DNA from 2 places in the Comamonas sp. lk genome. Region 1 is predicted to be linked to the other one. Evidence: riboswitches for the same ligand, from Rfam matches in the RefSeq annotation. Region 1 holds a riboswitch; the other holds the start of a gene.
The links. A riboswitch is a leader RNA that binds a small molecule or an ion and turns the genes downstream of it on or off. The one in region 1 is predicted to bind glycine.
Positions count from the first base shown of each region.

Region 2: linked by a shared signal. The riboswitch ahead of EAO39_RS10425 (trimeric intracellular cation channel family protein) and the one ahead of gcvT (glycine cleavage system aminomethyltransferase GcvT) in region 1 are both predicted to bind glycine.

Region 1 covers NZ_UOOB01000001.1:2,934,081-2,940,333, forward strand. Annotated here, with positions in the region: gene EAO39_RS13340 (ABC transporter ATP-binding protein) at 1-739, shown strand, start outside; gene EAO39_RS13345 (amino acid permease) at 1,279-2,754, shown strand; gene EAO39_RS13350 (Lrp/AsnC family transcriptional regulator) at 2,849-3,304, opposite strand; glycine riboswitch at 3,736-3,851, shown strand; glycine riboswitch at 3,877-3,981, shown strand; gene gcvT (glycine cleavage system aminomethyltransferase GcvT) at 4,062-5,195, shown strand; gene gcvH (glycine cleavage system protein GcvH) at 5,326-5,700, shown strand; gene gcvP (aminomethyl-transferring glycine dehydrogenase) at 5,791-6,253, shown strand, end outside.
Region 2 covers NZ_UOOB01000001.1:2,264,879-2,271,131, forward strand. Annotated here, with positions in the region: gene mnmC (FAD-dependent 5-carboxymethylaminomethyl-2-thiouridine(34) oxidoreductase MnmC) at 1-1,888, opposite strand, end outside; gene EAO39_RS10425 (trimeric intracellular cation channel family protein) at 1,907-2,572, opposite strand; glycine riboswitch at 2,626-2,739, opposite strand; glycine riboswitch at 2,767-2,871, opposite strand; gene EAO39_RS10430 (heme-binding protein) at 2,959-3,450, opposite strand; gene EAO39_RS10435 (response regulator) at 3,560-4,147, opposite strand; gene EAO39_RS10440 (ATP-binding protein) at 4,144-5,715, opposite strand; gene EAO39_RS10445 (folate-binding protein YgfZ) at 5,809-6,253, opposite strand, start outside.

The DNA.
Region 1 (6,253 bases):
CCGCGCGCTGCGCGGCCTGTCGCTGAGCATTCCCGAAGGCCAATTCGTCACCGTGATCGGCTCCAACGGTGCGGGCAAGTCCACTTTTCTCAACTGCGTCTCCGGCGACCAAAGCGTGGACAAGGGCAAGATCGAGATTGCCGGCATCGACATGACGCGCATGCCTGTGTGGTCGCGCTCCAAGCAAGTGGCCCGCGTGTTCCAGGACCCCATGGCGGGCACCTGCGAAGACCTGTCCATCGAAGAGAACATGGCCTTGGCCCATGAGCGCGGCAACTTCCGCGGCCTGTCCAAAGCCGTCAAGGCCAGCAACCGTGATCTGTACCGCGAACGCCTGTCCACCCTGGGCCTGGGTCTGGAAAAGCGTCTGACCGACCGCATCGGCCTGCTCTCGGGCGGCCAGCGCCAGGCCGTGAGCCTGCTGATGGCGGCGCTGCAGCCCTCGCGTATCCTGCTGCTGGACGAACACACGGCGGCACTGGATCCACGCACCGCAGACTTTGTGCTGCAGCTGACCGCGCGCATCGTGCAGGAAGCCAAGCTGACCACCATGATGGTCACGCACAGCATGCGCCAGGCGCTGGATGTGGGCACGCGTACCGTGATGCTGCACCAGGGCCAGGTGGTGCTGGACGTCAGCGGCGAAGAGCGCTCCAAAATGGATGTGCCCGATCTGCTGCGCATGTTCGAGAAGGTGCGCGGCGAAAAGCTGGCCGACGATGCACTGCTGCTGAGCTGAGTCGCCAACTTGCTATGAAAACAGAAGCTGCCAGCGCTTATATATAAAGCGCTGGCAGCTTTTTCTTTATCTATACATGATCAATCAGCCGCAGATAATGACGATATAGCTATTTTTTTCGACGATAAGAGCACATCAATCGCCCAAATAGCATTTCTGAATGCACGACGAAACCCCTATTCGTCGTTGGTTTTTATGTCGCAAATGACGATTTGACTAGAGGCTTCAAACGTTCCGCCGACGGCATAAATCGACAAAAAATCTCATATCAATCAAATACTTAGACCAAGAGCAGAGGTTTGACCGCAGTGCGCCACGCCCGGGCCGCGCAACAGCGCCTGCACCGGGCGCGTAAATCGCTCACAATCTGCACCCTGTCGGCAGCCGCTGAGGGCGATGCATGTCATCGCCGATCGCGCTGACCACGTTGATACCTAGATGCCTTGCGGCACCAGCTAAGCACAATGCATGCCATGGCACAGGCCCGCGCGGTCTGATCATCCTGGGCGGCACGCCCTGCTAAAAAACACAAATCTTTCATGAGCGATAGCCAAGCAAAAACTGAAGACGGTGGCTTGCACCGTTCCCTCAAGGCGCGCCATATGTCGATGATCGCCATTGGCGGCTCCATCGGCACGGGGCTTTTCGTGGCCTCTGGCGCCACCATCTCGCAAGCCGGCCCTGGCGGCGCCTTGCTGGCCTACATGATTGTCGGCCTGATGGTTTACTTTTTGATGACCAGCCTGGGCGAGATGGCCTCGCACATGCCGGTGTCGGGCTCGTTTGCCACCTATGGCGCCAAATACGTGGACGAAGGCTTTGGCTTCGCCTTGGGCTGGAACTACTGGTACAACTGGGCTGTGACCATTGCCGTGGACCTGGTGGCAGCACAGCTGGTGATGGCCTACTGGTTCCCCGGCATTGACGGCTTTATCTGGAGCGCCCTGTTCCTGGCCCTGATGTTCGGCCTCAACGCCCTGTCGGCCAGAGGCTTTGGCGAATCCGAGTTCTGGTTTGCCGCCATCAAGGTCGCCACCGTGCTGGTCTTCATCGCCGTGGGCGTGATGATGATCTTCGGCATTATGCAAGGCGGCTCGCCCGACGGCCTCTGGGGCGGTATCGCCAACTTCACCGCCGGTGACGCGCCCTTTGTCGGCGGCTTTGCCGCGCTGATCGGCGTGGCCATGGTGGTGGGCTTTTCCTTTCAGGGCACGGAGCTGATCGGCATTGCCGCCGGCGAGTCCGAAGATCCGGCCAAGAACGTGCCGCGCGCCGTGCGCAAGGTGTTCTGGCGCATTTTGCTGTTCTATGTCTTCGCCATCCTGATCATCGGTCTGCTGATCCCCTATACCGATCCCAAGCTGCTGCGCAACAACCTGGGCGATATCGCCGTCAGCCCCTTCACCCTGGTGTTCGAACGCGCCGGCCTGCTGTCGGCCGCTGCCGTCATGAATGCCGTGGTGCTGACTTCGGTGCTGTCGGCCGGAAACTCGGGCATGTATGCCTCCACCCGCATGCTCTACGCCCTGGCCACCCAGGGCATGGCGCCCAAGCTGTTCGCCCGCGTCAACCAGCGCGGCGTGCCGGTGCTGGCACTGCTGGCCACCACGGTGATTGCTGCGCTGTGCTTTCTGACCAATGTCTTCAGCCCCAAGGCGGTCTATATCTGGCTGCTCAATCTCTCTGGCATGTGCGGCTTTGTGGCCTGGCTGGGCATTGCCGTGAGCCACTACCGCTTTCGCAAGGGCTGCGAAGCACAGGGCTTCGACCTCAACCAGCTGCCCTACCGTGCGGCAGCCTTCCCCTTCGGCCCGGTGTTTGCCTTTGTGCTGTGCCTGATCATCACCCTGGGCCAGAACTACGAGAACTTCCTCAGCGACAAGATCGACTGGGTGGGCGCGATTGCCACCTATATCGGCCTGCCGCTGTTCCTCATCATCTGGTGGGGCTACAAGCTGGTCAAAGGCTCGCGCATCGTGAAGTACAAAGACATGGACGTGCAGGGTCTGCGCTAATTCAGCCCCAATCATGCAACAAGGCAGCACCGGCAACGGCGCTGCCTTTTTTCATTTCAAACTCTCTGCGGCTCCAGTTGTCTCGGTCTTTAATTCAGATGCCCAGCGGTAAATCGGCCCGCTTCAGCGTGCGCAGCACAAAGCTGGACTGACTGTGGCGTATGCCCTTGATCTTGTAGAGCTTCTCGCGCAGCAAACGCTCATAGTCACGCGTGTCCTTGACGACAATGCGCAGCAGATAGTCGTATTCGCCCGAGACCAGATGCGCCTCCACCACTTCGGGAATGGTGGCCAGCACCTCGCCGAATTTCTCCAGCGTGTTGTCGGAGTGACTGTCCAGCGTCACCATCACCAGCACCGAATCGGCCAGGCCCAGCGCCTGGGGATTGAGGCGCACGGTATAGCCCTCGATCACGCCGGCTTCCTCCATTTTCTTGATGCGCGCCCAGCATGGAGAGGCGCTCAAGCCCACGGCAGCGCCGATTTCCTGCAGACTGGCCCGCGCATTGGCTTGCAAAGCAGCAAGAATCTTTTTATCCAAAGTGTCCATGGCCTTGAATTTATCGCTTTTTAAGCATTGGCAGCAAAATTTTCTGTAGCAAAGCGATATCTGCAGAAAACAAAGCAGCATTTTCTGCACTGCAACATGCATAGTTGAGTCCATGGAAGCACGTTCACCAACGCAGTAAAACCATTCAAGTGATCCCGCTGTTTACCGTCAGCGCCAGATTGTCTGATCCGCCACCGGAACCCGTTCCAGGCCGCGCCACTTATCCGCAGTGGCGCGGCCTGTCGCATTCTGGGCAGTGCCACAGAGTGAGAAAGGACTATGCAATTGATATCTGTCTGCGCTTTTACTGATTGGAGTGCAAGCGGTTTTTATGCGCATCTCTCACAGCCAACGCCGCCGGATCGGCATGCGCAGACCTCGTACAAACCCGCATAAACCCCATGTTGCGACGCAATAACTGGCGGCTAGAATGCCTGCTGTCAGGAGAGAGTGCCTACGGGGTTTGACCCGCAACGCACCGCCGAAGGCGCAGGCTCTGCCTTTATGCAGCACCCGAACGCTCAGGCAAAAGGACTGACAAGCGCTGACGGGCGAGCAAAGCTCAGTCCACAGCGTTCCTTGCTGGAGAGAGGTGCTGCGCTTGCAGCACCCACCGAAGGAGCAAGCTGCACCCGCGTGCAGTGAATCTCTCAGGTAAAGCGGACAGCAGGGCAAGACCGCCACGCCAGGCAATGCGATATCTATTGCATTTGCCGGGCATGGCAACTCATTTGGTTTCACCACCGGAGCTTGCCCCTTGACTGCCGCCGACAACCAACCTCTGCGCCACACCCCTTTGTTCGCCCTGCACCAGCAGCTGGGCGCCCGCATGGTGCCATTTGCCGGCTATTCCATGCCCGTGCAGTACCCCCAGGGGCTGATGGCCGAGCATCTGCACACCCGCAAGGCCGCCGGCCTGTTTGACGTCTCCCATATGGGCCAGCTGCTGCTGCGCGGTGCCGACGCTGCCGCCGCCCTGGAAACGCTGATGCCCGTGGACGTGCAAGACCTCGGCGTGCACAAACAGCGCTACGGCCTGCTGCTCAATGACCAAGGCGGCATTCTGGACGATCTGATGTTCGTCAACCGCGGCGACGACTTATTCGTCATCGTCAACGGTGCCTGCAAACAGGCCGATATCGCCCATATCCAGGAGCGCATAGGCCAGCGCTGCGAAGTGATTCCCCTGCCCGATCAGGCTTTGCTGGCCCTGCAAGGCCCGAAAGCGGTCACGGTGCTGGCGCGCCTGATCCCCGGCGTGAGCCAGCTGGTCTTCATGACCGGCGGCCATTTTGACTGGCAAGGCCATGCGCTCTACATCACGCGTAGCGGCTACACCGGCGAGGACGGTTTTGAAATCTCCGTGCCCGCAGACGGTGCCCAAGCCCTGGCCCAAGCACTGCTGGCCCAGTCCGAAATCGCCCCCATCGGTCTGGGCGCACGCAACTCGCTGCGACTGGAAGCCGGTCTTTGTCTCTACGGCAACGATATAGACACGACCACCACGCCGGTGGAAGCGGCGCTGAACTGGGCCATACAGAAAGTGCGCCGCAACGGCGGTGCGCGTGAAGGCGGTTTTCCCGGTGCATCCATCGTGCTGGAACAGCTACAAAATCCGCAGCAGCTCCAGCGCAAGCGCGTAGGCCTGGTGGCCTTGGAGCGCATTCCCGTGCGCGAGCCTGCGGTGCTGGAGAACATGGACGGCCAGCATATAGGCCATATCACCAGCGGCCTGCTCAGCCCCACGCTCAACCAGCCCGTGGCGCTGGCCTATGTGCAGCCCGACTATGCGGCGCTGGGTACCGAGATCTTCGCCATGGTGCGCGGCAAGCCCGTGCCCATGAAGGTCACGGCCACGCCGTTTGTGCCCACGAACTATTACCGAGGCTGAACCGCTGCCGTGGCCCGGCCTCTTGTTTGAGCAGGCCAATTCATCCGGCGGTGCTCAGAACGCCGCTAAAGTGCGCGCTGGACCTTTCTCAAAACACAGATTTCCCTGAATTCACCATCTGGAGCTTTCCATGAGCATCAAATATTCCAAAGAACACGAATGGATCAACACGGCTGACACCAATGCAGCCATCGTCGGCATCACCGTCCACGCACAGGATGCGCTGGGCGATGTGGTGTTTGTCGACCTGCCCGCCGTGGGCTCCACCTTCAAGGCCGGCGATGTGGCTGGCGTGGTCGAATCCGTCAAGGCCGCTGCCGATGTCTACATGCCCGTGACCGGCGAAATCGTGGAAGTCAACGAAGCTCTGCGCGACGACCCTGCCCTGGCCAACAGCGACCCTCTGAACAGCGGCTGGTTCTTCAAGGTCAAGATGAGCGATGTCAGCGAACTCGAAGGCCTGATGGAAGAGACGGCCTATAACGACTTCGCTGCCAGCAATTGATTTTTTCCACGGCCTTCGCGTTTGCGAAGGCCGTTTTTCTTTCTGCCTGCGCCCCCAGTCAGTCACAGTATTTGAGAACAGGTCCCTCCCATGCTGATGTCGCCCCCCGCTCCCGTTGCCAGCCTTGAAGCGCTGGAAAATCCCGGTGAATTCATTCCCCGCCACATAGGCATAGATGCCGCGGATGAAGCGCTGATGCTTTCCGTGATTGGCGAGGCCTCGCGCGCCGCGCTGATCAACTCCATCGTGCCGCGTTCGATTGCGCGCGCCAAACCCATGGATTTGCCGGATCCCGTCACCGAAGCCGCAGCGCTGGCCGAGCTCAAGGCCATCGCCGGCAAGAACCAGGTGCTCAAAAGCTTTATCGGCCAGGGCTACTACGGCACGCATACGCCGGGCGTCATCCTGCGCAATATTCTGGAGAACCCCGCCTGGTACACGGCCTACACCCCGTATCAGGCCGAAATTTCCCAAGGCCGCATGGAAGCGCTGGTCAACTTCCAGACCATGGTCTGCGATCTGACCGGCATGCCGATTGCCAATGCTTCCATGC
Region 2 (6,253 bases), 670 kb from region 1:
GCGTAAGCCCGCGCGAGCCCATGCCCGTCAGCAGCCACAGCCCGTTGCTCTTAAGTTCTACGGGTCCGACCACGGGAATACGGTCGTAGGCGGCGCAGCGTACGCGGGCCCAGGTGGGAGGCTGGGTCTTGGCAGCAAAGAAGTCATCCAACGCCTGGCGGCATTCGGGCAGCAAGGCGGCCAGCTTTTCGCCGTTGCTGGCATGGGCGTCCCGCTGCTCGGCCTGGGTGGGCGGCAACGCGGTGACGTCGCGCTCGAAGGTGGAGCCCATGATCCATTGCCGCTGGCCCTGGGCGTTCGGAAAATCCGGCACGAGATTGCCGTGGCCGTTGACCGGGAAGGGCGGCATGGCTGCCCGCGTTTGCGCCGTGTGAGCGGCCATGCTGACCTGGCCGCGAATCGGCGCTATCTCCCAGGCCCCGGCCTGCAGACCGCTGGCTTGCAGCAAGGCCGTGCTGGCGGGCCCCAGGGCCACCACCACCATCTCGGCCTGGGCCAGCGTCTTGCCCTCGGCGTCCATGGCCGTCCAGAGTGCATCGTCGGTCTGTGCGAGCCTGGCGACCGGCGCATTGCCTTGCCAGCGAATGCCCGCTGTTCCCAGCAAGGCCTTGACCAGTTGCGCGGGTCTGACCCAGCCCGCCTGCTCATGCCATAGGGCATGGCTGGCGGCGGGCAGATGGGCGGCCGCCAGTTGCTCGGGCGTGGCCGGGCAGCTCCATTGCAGACCGGCATGCGACTGCGGCGTCGCGGCATCCAGCCACTGTGGGGGCAGGTTCACGGGCTCATGCAGATCGTGCTCCAGCACGCCGCTATGCTCCCAGTCTTTGCCTTGATCGAGCAGCTGTGCGATGCTTAGCTGCTGCAATATCTGTAGCGTGGTGCGCACGCCGCTTCTGGATAAGCGCGATAAAACACTGTCATCTGGCGATACATGAGGGCAAAACAGGCCTGAGGGCAGGCCCGAGGCGCCGGCGGCGGGCGCATCGGCGGCATCCAGCACGCTGACCTGCCAGCCGCGTCTTGCGAGACTGGCGGCGGCAGCAGCACCGGCCAGACCGGCACCTATGACCAGGCAGCGTTCGGGCGCTGTCACCGGCGGCGGCAGCCCATCGTCTTTATGGCGAGGCTCCCAGCGCGGGTTGTAAACCGCGCGCAGGTTGTGGCGCTTGGGCGGAATGCCGGGAACCTTGCGTACCTCAAACCCCTGCTGGGCGAGACCTTCGCGCACGCTGCCTGCAATGCACCAGCTTGCCACAGCGGTGCCACGCCGGCAGTGGCGTGCCACGTTCTTCATGGCTTCGGGGCTCCACAGCTCGGGATTGAGTTTGGGAGAAAAACCATCAAGGTAGACGCTGTCCACCGTCAGCTGCTGCTTGCGCAACACGGTCTGGGCATCTCCCACATAAAGGGTGAGCAGCACCTGTCCGTTGTCAAAAGACAGCCGGTGCACGCCGGGCAGCAAGCCCCACCACTGGGCCTGCAACTGCTCGGCCAAGAGCTGCAGCTGCGGGTCATCAGGCAGGCCGCGCAACAGATCGTCGGCAGACACGGGATAGGCCTCGATCGAGGCAAAGTGCAGCACGCGCGGGCGCAGGGGGTCTGCCTTCCAGGCAGCCCAGGTGACGAGAAAATTCAGTCCAAAGCCAAAGCCAATCTCCAGGATTCGCCATTGCGAGGCGTGGGCCCAGGCCTCGGGAAGACCGCAGCCGCCCAGGAAACCCTGACGAGCCTGATCCAGACCGCCCAGTTCGCTGCGGTACCGGTCACCGAAGCGGGGGCTATAGGGCGTGCCATCGGCAAGCCATGTGATGGATTCCCCATTGAGGGGCGGCTCCAGACTCTCACCGGGTTTTTCAGATGGGGGCAGGGGTAGGCTCTCGACAGACATTGCAGGGTCTTGACTCTCTTATTCCCAGCGCTGCTGATAGGAGAACACCGGCAGACGCCATTTGAAGCGTATGGCGGCCAGGCGAAACGCCAGGCCACCGGCAAAGCACACGATGGTGCTGATATTGGGGCTGACATCCAGAGCGCGCAGACCCAGGAACATCAGGCACACGGCCAGGGAGACGCTGGCATACAGCTCGCGGCGGAAGACCACGGGCACCTGGTTGCAGAGCACGTCGCGCAAAATGCCGCCGCTGATACCGGTGATCATGCCGGCCATGATGACGACGATGGTGGGGTAGCCCAACTCCAGCGCGGTGTTGGAGCCAATCAGCGAGAAAGCGATCAAACCCATGGCGTCCAGCAGCAAAAACACCTGCTTCAAGCGGTGCATATGTCGGGCGATGAGCGTGGTCAGCAGGCCGAAGCTGATGACCAGATACACATATTCGGGGTGTTGCGTCCAGCCTATGGGGTAGTGGCCCAGCACCATGTCGCGTATGGTGCCGCCACCCAGGGCGGTGACAAAGGCGATGACGACCACGCCAAAAATGTCCATATTGCGCCGGCCCGCAGCCAGTGCGCCGGACATGGCTTCGGCCGCGATGGCCACCAGATAGATCACCAGCATGACGGTGATATTGCTGGCCTGGAAGGAGTCCAGCAAGGAAACGGAGGGAAGCATGACAGCCCTGATTGGGTTAAGCCAGTCATTCGCCATAGCGAAATGTCAGGCGTGCCTCTCCCGCTGTCCTTTGTACCTGAGAGTTGCGTGCGCCAGCCTGGCCGTGCACTTGCCCCTTCGGTGAGCCTGCAGCAAAGGGCTGCGGGCTGCTCTCCAGTTGGCGAATTCGTGCGGCCGATCTATCGGCTGCACTGTCCTGTCCTGCGGTACGGGGTGCCTGAGCGATTATGGGAGTTTGCGCCTTCGGCGGAGGCATGGGGCCATGTTTGGCGCCTGCCTCGCTCTCCCGCAGGAAAGCCGTGATTCTAGCCAGTTGGAAGGGGGACTTCACGCAAAAAAGCCAAGGCCTGGAGCCTTGGCTTATGGGGCAGACGGGCCGCAGCGGCTTATTGCAGCTGATCTTTCAAGGCCGCCAGGGCTTTTTGTGCGCAGGCCTCGTCCAGGTGGCCGCCGGGCGCACCGGCCACGCCGATGGCGCCAATGACCTCATTGCCCGCCTTGATGGGCACGCCGCCGGCCAGCACCAGAAAGCCGGGGATTTGCGCCAGACCGGCGGCATCGGGGTTGGATTGAATCGTCTTGGCCATGCCGCTGGTCGGGTTGCGCGACGATGCCGAGGTGAAAGCCTTGGCGGTGGCGGCTTTGGGCGTGTGGGCGCCGGCGCCATCGGCGCGGGACAGTGCCAGCAGCACGCCGGCGCGGTCCACCACGGCAGCGGTCACGTTATGGCCGTCGGCGCTGCAGGCGGCAACGGTTTGCTGGGCCAGTTGGGCGGCGGTTGCCGAGGCAATCGAGCGGGTGCTGACCGTAGCGGCAGAGGCGGCGCCGCAGGCCAGGGTGCTCAGGGCGAGGAGGGCAAAAGTGCTCAGGCGATTCATGTCAGGGCTCCAGGGGGTGAAAGCAATGACTGAACTGTAGGAACACGGGCGCTTGGCGCCTATTCGCAAGCCAACGGACGGCTCTCGGTAGTTTTACCGAGGGTGGGCCTCAGCTGCGGGCAGCGGCAGACAGCAGCAGCCGGGTCTGCTCGGCCACGGAGCCCGTGCCCAGCTTTTCGGCCAGCTTGGCACGGTGGGTGTCCACGGTGCGCACGGAGATATCCAGCGCGGCCGCGATCTCCTTGCTGCCCAGGCCCTTGGTGATCAGCTCCAGCACCTCGCGTTCGCGCTCGGTCAGCACCTGCAGATGGTGGCGGGCCTCGTTGCGCTCGGCCTGCCGGGCTAGCGTGGCCTGGGCAGTCCTGATGGCCTCCAGCAGGGTCTGCTCCTCTATGGGTTTGGTCAGAAAGTCGGTGACGCCGGCCTTGAAGGCCCGGCGGCAGGAGTGCAGATCGCCATGGCCGGTGATGACGATGGCCGGCCAGTCCACGCCTTGCGCACGCAGCTGCTCATACAGCTGCAGGCCGGACATCAGCGGCATGCGCAAATCCATGATCAGCACGCCGGGCTGGCTGCGGTCCAGATGGGCCAGGCATTCGGCAGGAGAGGCAAAGCAGCTCACGCTCAGGTCATAGGTCTGTAGCAGCAGATGCAAGGCCTCGCGCACCGAGGCGTCGTCGTCTATCAGGTAAATCATGGGATGGGGTTTTCCGGGGCGGCGCCCGTGGTCGCCAGGGGCAGGGTCAGCACAAAGCAGGCACCTGGCCAGGCGGTGCTTGGGCTGGCGCTGGCGGGCGGCAGATATTGCAGCTGGCCGCCCATGCGTTCCATCAGCGTGGCGCACAGCGGCAGGCCCAGGCCCATGCCGCCGCTCTTGGTGGTGAAGAAAGGGTCGAAAATGCGCTGGGCCGTGGCGGCGTCTATGCCGGGGCCGTTGTCCCGCACCGTGAGACTGGCTTGTCGGCCGTCGGCTTGCTGCGCTATCTGTATGGCCGGCTCAGCCACCGAGCTCTGCGACAGCGCTTCCAGCGCATTGCGCACCAGATTGTGCAGCACCTGCTCCAGTGCCACGGGGTCGGCCCAAACGCTGCAATCTGCCGGCGCCGGCTCCCATAGCAGCTGGACACCGGCCTCTTTGGCCGGGCCTTCCAGCAGCAAAAGAGTCTGGGCCACAGCCTGGGCCAGATCCAGGCGCTGGGCCTGACTGGGCGTGTTGCTGATGTAGCTGCGCATGCGGTCCAGAATGGCTCCGGCGCGGCGGGCCTCGCGCACATTGGCCTGCAGGGCGCTGGTCAGCAGCTCGCTCTTGCCCAGCTCCTGGGCGCGCAGCGCGGCCTGGCTCTGGCTGAGCAGAGCGGTCACGGGCTGGGCCAGCTCATGGGCAATGCCTGAAGCCATCTCGCCCATGCCGTTGACGCGGGAGGCGTGGGCCAGCTGTGCCTCATTGGCCAGCAACTGGGCGCGCTGCTGGTGACGGCGCGCCTGCTGGCGGCTTTTCCAGACCAGGGCGGCTAGCCATACCAGCAGTAGGCTGAGTGCGGCGCTTAGCAGCAGGCGCGGCCAGCCCAGCAGAGGCTGGGCCTGGGTCAGCAGCTGCACCTGCAGGGGCTGGCCATAGCCTTGCAAGGTAAATCGGCCTATGGGCTGGTAAGTGTTGGGGTCGGCGGTCTGACCTTGGGGTTGCAGCAAAGGCTGTCCGTCGAGGTCGATGCGCAAGCCGGTATGGGGCGGCAGGGTGTCGGCCTCTAGCAAATGGGCGGAATCAATGCGCATGCACAACCAGCCTGCGGGTTCTGCTATCTTTTTGAGTAGCAGATAGCGCCCGCGATGCGCACTGTCCGGCAGGCTGTCGCTTTCTCCGGGACGCAGCGGCGCCACGGTGCGGGCCGCTGCCGGGCTGCGGCAATCGCCCGAAGATTGATCCAGCGCATCACCGCTTGCCGTATGGGGGGGAGTCACCAGCTCAATCTGCTCTATGCGCGGGTACATCAGCGCTATGGAGCGTGCCACCTGCCGCATGGCCGCCGGCTGGCCACTGGCGTCCTTGAGCGCTGCAAGCGTGGCGAGCGCCGTCAGGTGAGCCTTGTGCTGAGCGATTTTTTCCAGCATCTGGCGCTGCACGGCTTCGGTCAGCTGCAACTGCTGGCGTTGCTGCTCCGTACGCTCCTGCCACCACTGAAAGCCGGAGGCCAGCAAAAATATCAGCAGCCAGGCCAGCAGCAGCCAAGGCTTGGAGGAGCTAACAAAAATCCGGGGGACTGGCATGGCCGCAGTGTACAAAGCCCAAAGCCGTCCTCTGCAAAGCAAAACGCTCCCTAAGGAGCGCCATGCCAAACCGGGGCGGATGAGAGGGCGGTTTTAGATATCCGCCAGCAGCTCGTAGGGCAGAGGCAGAACTTGCAGCGCAGCGCCAGCCGTGGCATCGGCCGCATGGCCTTCGTTGAGGGCCGCGTGGGCAAACAGGTCCTGGCGCGAGGCCGAGGCAATCTGCATGGAGACAATCGCATCCCAGCCGCCCAGAGGGGAGGCTGCTGCCTGGACCACGGTGCCCGTGGCTTGCTCCAGATCTTCGGGCGAGAAAACCTCCTGGCCCACGCTCAGTGCGGTATCGGCATGGACCAGGTAGGCGCGGCGCTTGAGCGTGCCGCGAAACTGGCTGCGGGCCACGATTTCCTGGCCGGGGTAGCAGCCTTTCTTGAAGTTCACGCCGCCTACCGACTCGTAATTGAGCATCTGGGGCACAAAGGCGTCGACCACCGGGGCCGAGAGCGTGGCCACGGCGCTTTGCACCGTGCCCCACAGC